3 regions of the Paenibacillus sp. 276b genome follow, and region 2 is predicted to be linked to each of the others. Evidence: riboswitches for the same ligand, from Rfam matches in the RefSeq annotation. Region 2 holds a riboswitch; each other region holds the start of a gene.

Region 1 (3,281 bases), on a different contig from region 2:
GGTACAATTCGGTATTTTACGTACAATTAACCTGAAATATAGGGGCAAACCGTCGCAGAACAAACATATTTCCATTAATGGATAAATAAACAAATGGAAACTTCATCTTTGCTCAAGCCGAGGGAATGGGTTGAAAAGAATCAGGAAAAGCAAAGATCAAAATCTGTAAACAAATAAAAAAGGTTCCGAGAGTGGCAGCAATGCCATTCTAGGAACCTTTTTCGTGTTACATATGATGCGGTCGAGAGGACTCGAACCTCCACGGGGGTTAGCCCACACGGACCTGAACCGTGCGCGTCTGCCAATTCCGCCACGACCGCGTATGTCTTATCTCCGAGAAATTATATCGCGGCGACAAGAGATAATATATCATGTGCAGGTAATTAGTGTCAACAAAAAAATATAATTTCGGTTTCAATGATAAAGCTTTTTATAAATTATATCTTTGAAGGCCAGTTGCCATACCAGGCATACCCACCTCTTCTTTCCTTATCGATATCGCTGAGTTTGTATTTCAAAACCCCATCACGTCCTACGAAGATCGGTTTATCCGTTCCAATTTCGTAAAAACGTGCCCATATTGGCGCTGCACCTGAATCAGCTACGAGTTTGCTATCTCCGTTTTCTCTGACATACTTGTATCCTGTAATTTTCACGTTGTTGAACCAGGCTTCTGCCGCTTGAATGGAAGCCTTAATTTTCGAGTTCGACGGTCTTGTTTTCAAAAACTTTACAATCGTACTGCTCTCTCCAGCACTTAGAGAAGGCACTTCATAAATCCTTGCTCCTGCAGGTTTTAGGGAGCTGGAATCATGCTGCTGTCCCCATGCAGTCAGTTTACCATTTGCTACAACCTGTGTATTGAGAATAGCATCTACACCTTTGGCAACTGATTTTTTACTGCGATCCGCAAGAGAGCTGTCGATGAATGAGAAATCACCTTTACGTGCACCTACTTCATCCAGCATGTACATGACATTAATCATGGCATCGTCGTTGAAGGTAATGTGTTTGTGATAGCCTGAGCTCTGGTATACTTGTGGCCATCCTCCATTGGAGTACTGCATATTTAACAAAAAGTTGATTCCTTTGATGGCAGCAGCCGAATATCGCGGATCATTTGTCTTTTTAAATTCCTTGGCTAATCTTCTAATTTCTGAGTATGTAGCTTTATTATCAATCGTAGATTTGGCCCACTCACCACTTGTTTCTTTGTAATCCTTCTTCCATCCCCCGTCAGGACGTTGATTCTTCAAAATATCTGAGATACTTGCTGTCGTTCCAGATGCGTCTGCAGCAGATACCTTAGCAGCAGGCTGAAATACCATTCCGACAACAGAGAAAATCATTGTACATGCCATTACCAAAGATGCAAACCTTGCTTGTGCCTTCAACATCGTTTAGAACACTCCCCAATTCATTTTCTGCAAACTGTTTTCCTTGAGCGTCTCCCCTCCTTATATTTGTTTTTAAACTCAAACTATTTCTTTTCATCCAATAAGTGGATTATACAAAAAGAATTCTATGCAAAACAATGAATTTTGTCAATAATTGCAACAATATGTAACAAATTCTTTGTCTTAACCTTTAGGTATCGTCTAATCGAAATGTGGGAAAGCCAATAAATTATCCAATTTTTCTCCATTTGAAACAGTAGTTACTTTTTTGTCATCTATTAAAACCCAATATTCGAGTTATTTCTACATAAATAGCGATAATTCCGTTAACATTGAGATGATAAGAAGTGTTCAAAATCGGTTTGACATTTTCGCATTTATGCAATATAGTTTCAAAAGGTTACAAAAACTTAATTATTCATTTGCCGAGTTTCATGTTTGAAAACGGGGGAACCATTTTGGGTGAATTATTCTTATACATAGGAAATATAGGGAACCTTCTACCGAACCCTTAGCTAACTCCGTAGGCATCGAAGGGAGAACAAAAATTTTGAAAAAGCTTATCATCTCCATTTTTGGAGCAGCAGTTTTATTTACATCCGGTGCAGCAAGCACAGAGGCAAGCAGTATCAACAGCGTCGTTAACAACATGACAGGCATACCTTACAAATGGGGCGGCACAACAATGGCCGGATTTGATTGCTCTGGATTTATGAGATATATTTTCAACAAATATAGCATTGAATTACCACGCACTTCCCAGCAACAAGCTAAGGCCGGAACTCCGGTATCCAAAGCTAATCTGCGTACTGGTGACATGGTATTCTTTAATACGATGGGCAATGGCATTTCACATACAGGTGTATATATCGGGGGCGGACAGTTCGCTCATGCTTCAAGCAGCAAGGGTGTCAGCATCACACAATTATCCAATCCTTACTTCAATGATCGTTACGTAACAGCACGCCGGGTAACAGGACAATTTATGTATAACAAAATGCTGGGCAAAATATAAGTTTGATTTGATATAGCGCAAAGAGGAGGCTCCGGGTGAATCCGGGACCTCCTCTTTGTTTGGGGCTTTTGTTTACAAATTCGGTGTGCTGTAGACTTCTATACTTAATGTAAAGCCTTCTGTACTCTCATTGCACCCTGAGACAGCGCATGGCCTCCACCTACCGCTCCAGCCACAGCAACCGTCTCCATAATCTCCTGATCGGTCGCTCCTTTGGCACGTGCCTCTTCCACATGGTAAAACGTACATACCTCATTGTTCGCAAACAGTCCAATACCCAGCGCAATCAGCTGTTTGGTCTTGGCATCAATCGCCCCTGCCTGAAAGCATTCTCCAGTGAACTCATGATAAGACTTCACCACTGCTGGTAGCACATCGCTTAATTCACCAATCTGATCTTTATAGGCATGAACCTTATCATTCATCAGTGTCATGGTTACCGCACATCCTCTCGGCTGATATGTTACAAGCTCTCACTGTACCTATCTTCTCTCCCGAGAGGTGTAATTATGCCAAAACATCCATGGTAAATGAACCTAAATAGGCATGTCCTATTCTTCGAGCAGGCTCTCGCGTGGTTCGCTGAACAATTGATATCGGTAATTCCGATCAAGCTTGACCACACGCCGATTCTGACGGCGAATGAGTACCTGCTCCCCGTCCCAAGCCACTACAATACCTGTCACATCATTGGACTGAATCTCGTCCCGTACTACCCTTACTTTTTCACCCGATAAACGCAGTGCATCCAATTGTGCATCACTGATCATATTTATGGCGCCTACTTTCCCAAAAAAATTATTTACAAAAAGAGACCTAAATGAAAAGTCATTTAGGTCTCACGTGACTGTATTGGACTGTCATGTCAT
Region 2 (3,281 bases):
GATAATGCTTCGGAGAACTCTTCCCGGGTAATCTGGAATACACTCAACCGCTTGTGGAACTGCTTGCCATTGCAATAACCTATGCCCAGCAGATTGCCCATCTCCATACGACGTGCAGCAGCCTGTGGGTGCACAATCAGTCCCGCCGCAATCAGATCCTCCCAATCGATCAAACTTGGTGCGCCTTCATATGACGTGTGTACACGTGCTAATGCATGACGAATCGCCTCCGGTGAAGCGTTCTCCACTCCGATGTCGCCTTTGCGCGTAGCATCTGCCTCCGGAATGAAAGCATGCTTGCAACCAGGTACTTTATTGGCGATGATTTTACGAATACGTTCACCAGCATGATCCGGGTCTGTCAGTACGATGACACCACGTCTCTCTTGAGCAAGTGCGATCCGCTTTAGAATGCGCTGGTTGATGGCGGACCCACCAGTCTCGATCGTATCTGCCTGAACCGAACGTCGAATGGCTACGGTATCGTCACGGCCTTCTACCACGATCACTTCTTTTATCATGTTCCATTTCTTCCTTTCTAACGCAAAAAGAAGAGGAATATCCCTCTTCTCTGCCAAACGGCGGGGAGACTGAATTCAGACCCCTCCGCCGCATATTCCGCATGAATCATTCATGCTTATATTTTATAGCATTCCCATTTCAAAGTAAAACGATTTTAGTTCGCTTCCGGCTTCACCGGACCAATCACATATACCGTCTTGCCTTTCTTCCGTCCGAAGTTCAGGGCATGCTTCACACTATCATAATACACATCAATTTTGTTGCCTTTAATGGCACCACCTGTGTCTTCCGCACGACGGAAGCCAAGGCCCTCGATATACACCCACCAGCCAATCGGAATGATTTTGGGATCAACCGCAATGGTACGTCCCTCAGTTACCCGAGTACCTGAAGCTGTTTTTGTGCCGATACCAGGCTCTTCAGAAGAGTATGCCGTCATGGATACATTTTTCAAGACTTTTGAATATTTAAAAGAACTGCCTGAGACGGTAATTACTTTGCTGCCCGAAGCAGCGGTTTTCTTCGAGTTCGTGGTTGTTGCTGTTTTTGTCGTGGAAGTCTGCGCCGATACCGTCTGAATCACTGGCTCTTTCACAACAGGTTTGGCTTTGGTACCAATGGCAATCACTTTATCGACGCGATTCGTTGCGACCGATTTACCCACCATTTTTTTGGAGACCAATTCTCCATCCTGAAACACTTTTTCAATATGCTGTACAAGTGTGCCTTCTTTACCGCTCACAACGACACGATTGTCGCCTTTGTACAAGCTAGGGTCAGCCGTTTTGATCACTTTATAAGCAATCGGATGTTCCACTTCCACCGTACGCTTTGTTACCCGCACTACACGGATTTTCATATCCGCTTCAATAGTGGTTCCAAGCGCCGGATATACTTTGTCTTCACTTGCAATTTGAATACCTGATTTTTTAATCGCATCTTTTACCGATGAATCGGTTGTATACAGAGTCTTGGTGTCCCCGTCTGCCGTAATATTAACTGGAACGGCCCGCTCAATAACGATGCGGTCTCCATCTGTGATCGCCCCATTCAAGGGCATGGATACCTGATCGTGAGGGCTGACTGTGATTGACTGCTCCTCCAGCATTTCCTGAAGCATTCCTGTACGAGTCTCTACCGCTTGAGCTTTGCCATCAATAACCAGTGAAATTTGTTTCCCGGCCTGACCGTAAACGACTAACAAGATCATGATTGTAAGCGCAATTGAGAAAATCGCGATCAATGCCATTTGACGCAAGTTCTCATGCTTCCACCGCAACGCGAAAGACTTACTGGATGATCGTGACTCATGGGTCTCTTCTGGTTGGAATGTGCCCACTTCTCCGTCCTCCTTCATAGCCTCGCCGTCTAAAGTAATGCATGATGTCTTTGACGCGACTATACCAAATTTTCTACAGAACACAGATCGGACCAACATAATCCGGTTCTGCACCATGAATCAATCTTCGCAACATGATGTCATCCTCCTGAATACTTACCGTATGATGACCGTATTTCTTTTATTCAAAAACAAAAAAGCCAAAGAAAGAGTTTAAGAGGAACTCTTTCGTGGCTTCCGAATGATTCTGAATATCGGAAATTCATGCACGAGGTTGCCTCTCTTTTTCCGCTTGCGAGGTTAGCTGTCGGGTTCGGGCGAAAGAGAGCCGCCCTATCTCCGGTCATCCGCTCATGGCGGACGCCCTTGAATTCACCCCGAGACCCAAAGAAGAAATCAAATACGGCTTCGCAGATTCATACGCTGCTTTTGGGTCAGCGCATGTTGCGCATCGGCTGCAATCACCGATGTTTAAGCCCTATTGGTTCCCCCGCTCTCCGTTAACGGAGACTCAGCGAGACTGATTCATGAAAGTAATGTTGTTTCATCGGAAAGTGTCCCTTTGTTCATCCCCCGAACATCTGTCCAATTTTCCGCACAACAATTCACTGAAAAGATGATATCCTGTTTCTATGCATGTTGTAAAGCGTTGTTCAAGTACGTTTTTCTAAATATTTGGTTAAAATATTGTAATATTCTTGATTTATTTGGATCAAAAAGCAAATTAACTCCGCTTAACTCACTTTTTCACCCGTTTTGCTCGATCTTTTAACGAATCCCAAATCGTTCCATGGCATTTTTGGTCGTTATTGCTGCAATTTCCTCTACCGAAATGCCTTTAATTTCCGCAGCTGCTTCTGCAACCAGACGTACATGCGCTGTCTCATTTCGTTTTCCACGATAAGGGTGCGGTGTCAAATAAGGAGCGTCCGTTTCGATGAAAAATCGGTCCATAGGAACCTTCTCAAGTACCTCTTTGGGCTGCTTTGCATTTTTGAACGTGATTGGCCCTCCGAAGGAAAGATGAAAGCCTAAATCCAGACACATTTTCGCCGTTTCCCAGCTGCCAGAGAAGGAATGCATGACACCGCCTACTTCTCCAGCTTTCTCTTCACGCAGAATCTTTACAATATCCTCATGCGCATCCCGGTTGTGAATGACAATCGGCATATTCAACTCACGGGCAAGACCAATCTGTTGTCGTAATACGCGATGTTGAACCTCTTTCGGTGAAGTGTCCCAGTAATAGTCTAGACCAATTTCACCGATGGCTACCACTTTTTCATGCTTGCATAAAGATGCAATCCATTCCAGATCACCCTCTTGCATTGTGATTGCATCCACTGGGTGCCAGCCTACGGCAGCATATATAAAATCATAGGTTTCAGCCAGCTTCATCGTGGTTGGAATGGTCCCCCGG
Region 3 (3,281 bases), on a different contig from region 2:
AGGTGAAAAAAGATCAAAACATTTTTCAAGTGTTCTGGGAATACAAAAGCTTTTATGCAACAGGCGTAGGTTACACCCTTTTACTGTCTGCACTCGGTGTAATATTCGGGGTAATTATCGGTTTGATCATCTGTCTGTTACGTCTGCATGACGTTTCAATTCTGCGTTGGATCGGAACAGCTTACGTTGAAGTTATTCGTGGTACACCAATGCTGGTTCAGTTGATGATTATCTATTACGGTCTTGCTCTAACGTTGGGGATTAATTTCACGCCGCTTCAGGCGGGGATTATCACACTATCCATTAATAGTGGTGCCTATCTTGCCGAGATTTTCCGCGCTGGTATACAGGGTGTGGATCGAGGCCAGTTGGAAGCAGCTCGTTCCCTGGGAATGGGTAGAGGTGCGGCAATGCGCTTCATTGTGCTTCCACAAGCGTTCAAAGCGGTGTTGCCGGCGATCGGTAATGAATTCGTGACCATTATCAAGGAATCCTCCATCATCTCGGTTATTGGTATGGTGGACATTATGTACCAGGCAAGTGTAGTCAAAAACATTACGTACCAAGGAATGAATCCATTCCTGATTGCAGCGGCCATTTACTTTGTGCTGACGTTCATTTTGTCCAAGCTGCTGGGTCGACTGGAAAGGAAGTTGAGTGCAAGTGATAGACGTTAGACAATTACACAAATCATATGGAAATAACGATGTGCTCAAGGGCATTAACGTAACAATTGGCAAAGGCGAGGTTGTCGTGGTCATCGGTCCGTCCGGATCGGGAAAAAGTACCTTTTTGCGCTGCCTAAACCTGCTGGAGCAGCCAACTTCCGGCGAAATTAATTTTGAAGGAGTTTCGATCACTGACCCTAAACACAACATTAATGCAACTCGTGAAAAAATGGGGATGGTATTCCAGCATTTCAATCTGTTCCCGCACAAAACGGTGCAGCAGAACATTACGATTGCTCCCATTAAAGTGAAAAAACAATCTGCACAGGAAGCGGAACAAATCTGCGCAGATTTGCTGAAGACGGTTGGCCTGTCTGACAAAAAAGACACTTATCCTAATCAGCTGTCCGGAGGACAGAAACAACGGATCGCTATTGCAAGAGCGCTTGCGATGCAGCCGCATGTCATGCTGTTTGACGAGCCTACTTCAGCACTGGACCCTGAAATGGTCGGTGAAGTACTGGATGTCATGAAGCGGCTTGCAGAGGGCGGCATGACCATGGTTATTGTAACGCATGAGATGGGCTTCGCACGCGAAGTAGGGGACCGCATCCTGTTCATGGATGGTGGGGTTATTGTAGAAGAAGGAACACCTGCTGAAGTGTTTGGTGAGCCTAAGCATGCACGTACACGTGACTTCCTTGCTAAAGTGCTCTAATACATCCAAGTCATCATTAGGATGAATTGGATGAAAATGCAAAATATATACTGTGGATGAGAATTCTTATTCCCTCATAGATCCCTGTCGGCGACCTGTCGGCAGGGATTGTTTTGTTGCGTGTGAATACGCACGGATTTACATAAAAAGTAACGTTTCTGTCATCAACGATATAAGCTCAAATAGACATTTTTTTGAAAAAGTCGCTTGAATTCAGCAAAAATATTGAAGTGAATTAGCCAGATGGTAACATTTACTACGACTCTTGGTTACAAAGTTGTGATATATTTGTTCCTGCCGAAACTTCCGGAGTTGGGAGTGTGGGGGATGTAACGATGCAGAGTGTGCTTGGGGAAGAATCATTTGCACACGGCTTGGGGTGAATTAGGGCTACATAAATTATTAATGTAATTGAACCTATAGGGTGGTTTCCTCCATCCGAATCCGACAACTAACTTCGCAGGCATAATGAGGGAGGAAGACCATGATTAACAAGAAACGTATAGCCAAAACAGCAACAGCTTTGCTGACAGCAGCAATGCTCATTCAGGCCGTTCCGGCTCATGCTGATTCAGTTCATGTGGCCAAAGAGGGGGATACCTTCTACACCTTATCCAAACAATATGGAGTTGGACTTAACGCTCTTATTAAAGCTAACAATGACATTTCAGCTTACAACATTTATGGTGGTTTGAAAATTACGATCCCTGGTAAAACAACGAACACAGCTTCTGCTGCAGCAGCTAAAACGGAGGCCAAAACGGTAACTGCCGCAAGCCTTGACGTTAATGCAGATAGTAAAGTTGTACAAGCCTGGGGTAAAACGTTTGATTACAGCAAAGCTGTCGACGTCAAAGCAACAGCATACTCCGCAGACGCTTCCGAAAATGGAGGATGGGGTGCCGTGGATTACTTCGGTAATCCGCTTGAATTGGGTACCATTGCAGTAGACCCAAGTATCATTCCATTGGGTACAAAGGTACTGGTGACAGGTCATACACATCCAGGACTGCCAAAACAGGCATTTGTAGCAACGGCTCGTGATGTGGGTAGTGCCATTAAAGGTCACAAGATCGATATCTTTATTCCTGGCAGCAAGCAATCCGTGAGCACATTTGGTATTCAGGATGTTGAACTTTACATTTTGAAATAAAATCAAAGCGTAGCTGCACATCATCATATGTGACTCCAACTATATCTAAATTAAACAATAAAGGGTGTTCTTCCATCACAATAATGTGATGGAAGAACACCCTTTTGAATATCCAACTTCAGGGATCTTGACCTATTTACCCTTTGGCAGTTCCAGCATTTCGTCCAAAGTCACCAGCTCGTACCCGCGGTTTCGCAATTCCTCGATAACTTCAGGCAACGCCTCGATGGTACCACTCAGCTTCGATCCGACACCGCCTCCTGCATGTTGCAGAACAATGGAACCTGGTTTAACGGCCGACAGGATGTTTTGTTTGACTTCCTCTTTGGAGAGGCCCTTCCAGTCCAGGGAATCGACATTCCAGTTCACAATGCTGTAATGTTGTTTGGCTGCCCATTGCAGCTGTTGCTCATTAATGTCGCCATAAGGTGGACGAATCATTTTGGGCGTGTACCCCGCCAGATTCCGAATAATATCCCCGGTATGTAAGATTTGTTTGCGAAATGCATTCATGGACAGCTTACTGAACTCCGGGTGATTGTAGCTGTGATTGCCAACAATATGCCCTTCCTTTACCATGCGTTTCACTAGATCCGGATGTTTCTCAGCGCGATGTCCCACAATGAAAAACGTAGCCCGCACCTTGTATTTTTTTAGAATATCCAACACCTGCGGGGTGAACCGTGGATCAGGTACGTCATCAAAAGTCAGTGCGACCTTTTTTGTCGAGGGGCCATTGGTT

What was found. A riboswitch is a leader RNA that binds a small molecule or an ion and turns the genes downstream of it on or off. The one in region 2 is predicted to bind cyclic di-AMP.
Region 1: it holds a riboswitch for cyclic di-AMP, as region 2 does, so the genes downstream of both, BLV50_RS00560 (C40 family peptidase) here and BLV50_RS31225 (3D domain-containing protein) in region 2, are expected to answer to the same signal.
Region 3: it holds a riboswitch for cyclic di-AMP, as region 2 does, so the genes downstream of both, BLV50_RS08955 (3D domain-containing protein) here and BLV50_RS31225 (3D domain-containing protein) in region 2, are expected to answer to the same signal.

What each region holds. Positions count from the first base shown of each region.
Region 1 is NZ_FNRR01000001.1:108,859-112,139, reverse strand. Features, by position in the region: tRNA gene BLV50_RS00570 (tRNA-Leu) at 237-320, opposite strand; gene pelA (pectate lyase) at 438-1,397, opposite strand; cyclic di-AMP (ydaO/yuaA leader) riboswitch at 1,811-1,942, shown strand; gene BLV50_RS00560 (C40 family peptidase) at 1,948-2,412, shown strand; gene BLV50_RS00555 (carboxymuconolactone decarboxylase family protein) at 2,517-2,846, opposite strand; gene BLV50_RS00550 (hypothetical protein) at 2,964-3,182, opposite strand.
Region 2 is NZ_FNRR01000013.1:14,776-18,056, reverse strand. Features, by position in the region: gene rnmV (ribonuclease M5) at 1-521, opposite strand, end outside; gene BLV50_RS31225 (3D domain-containing protein) at 677-1,861, opposite strand; cyclic di-AMP (ydaO/yuaA leader) riboswitch at 2,135-2,388, opposite strand; gene BLV50_RS31220 (TatD family hydrolase) at 2,630-3,281, opposite strand, start outside.
Region 3 is NZ_FNRR01000001.1:2,119,274-2,122,554, reverse strand. Features, by position in the region: gene BLV50_RS08965 (ABC transporter substrate-binding protein/permease) at 1-677, shown strand, start outside; gene BLV50_RS08960 (amino acid ABC transporter ATP-binding protein) at 664-1,386, shown strand; cyclic di-AMP (ydaO/yuaA leader) riboswitch at 1,672-1,868, shown strand; gene BLV50_RS08955 (3D domain-containing protein) at 1,871-2,539, shown strand; gene BLV50_RS08950 (polysaccharide deacetylase family protein) at 2,672-3,281, opposite strand, start outside.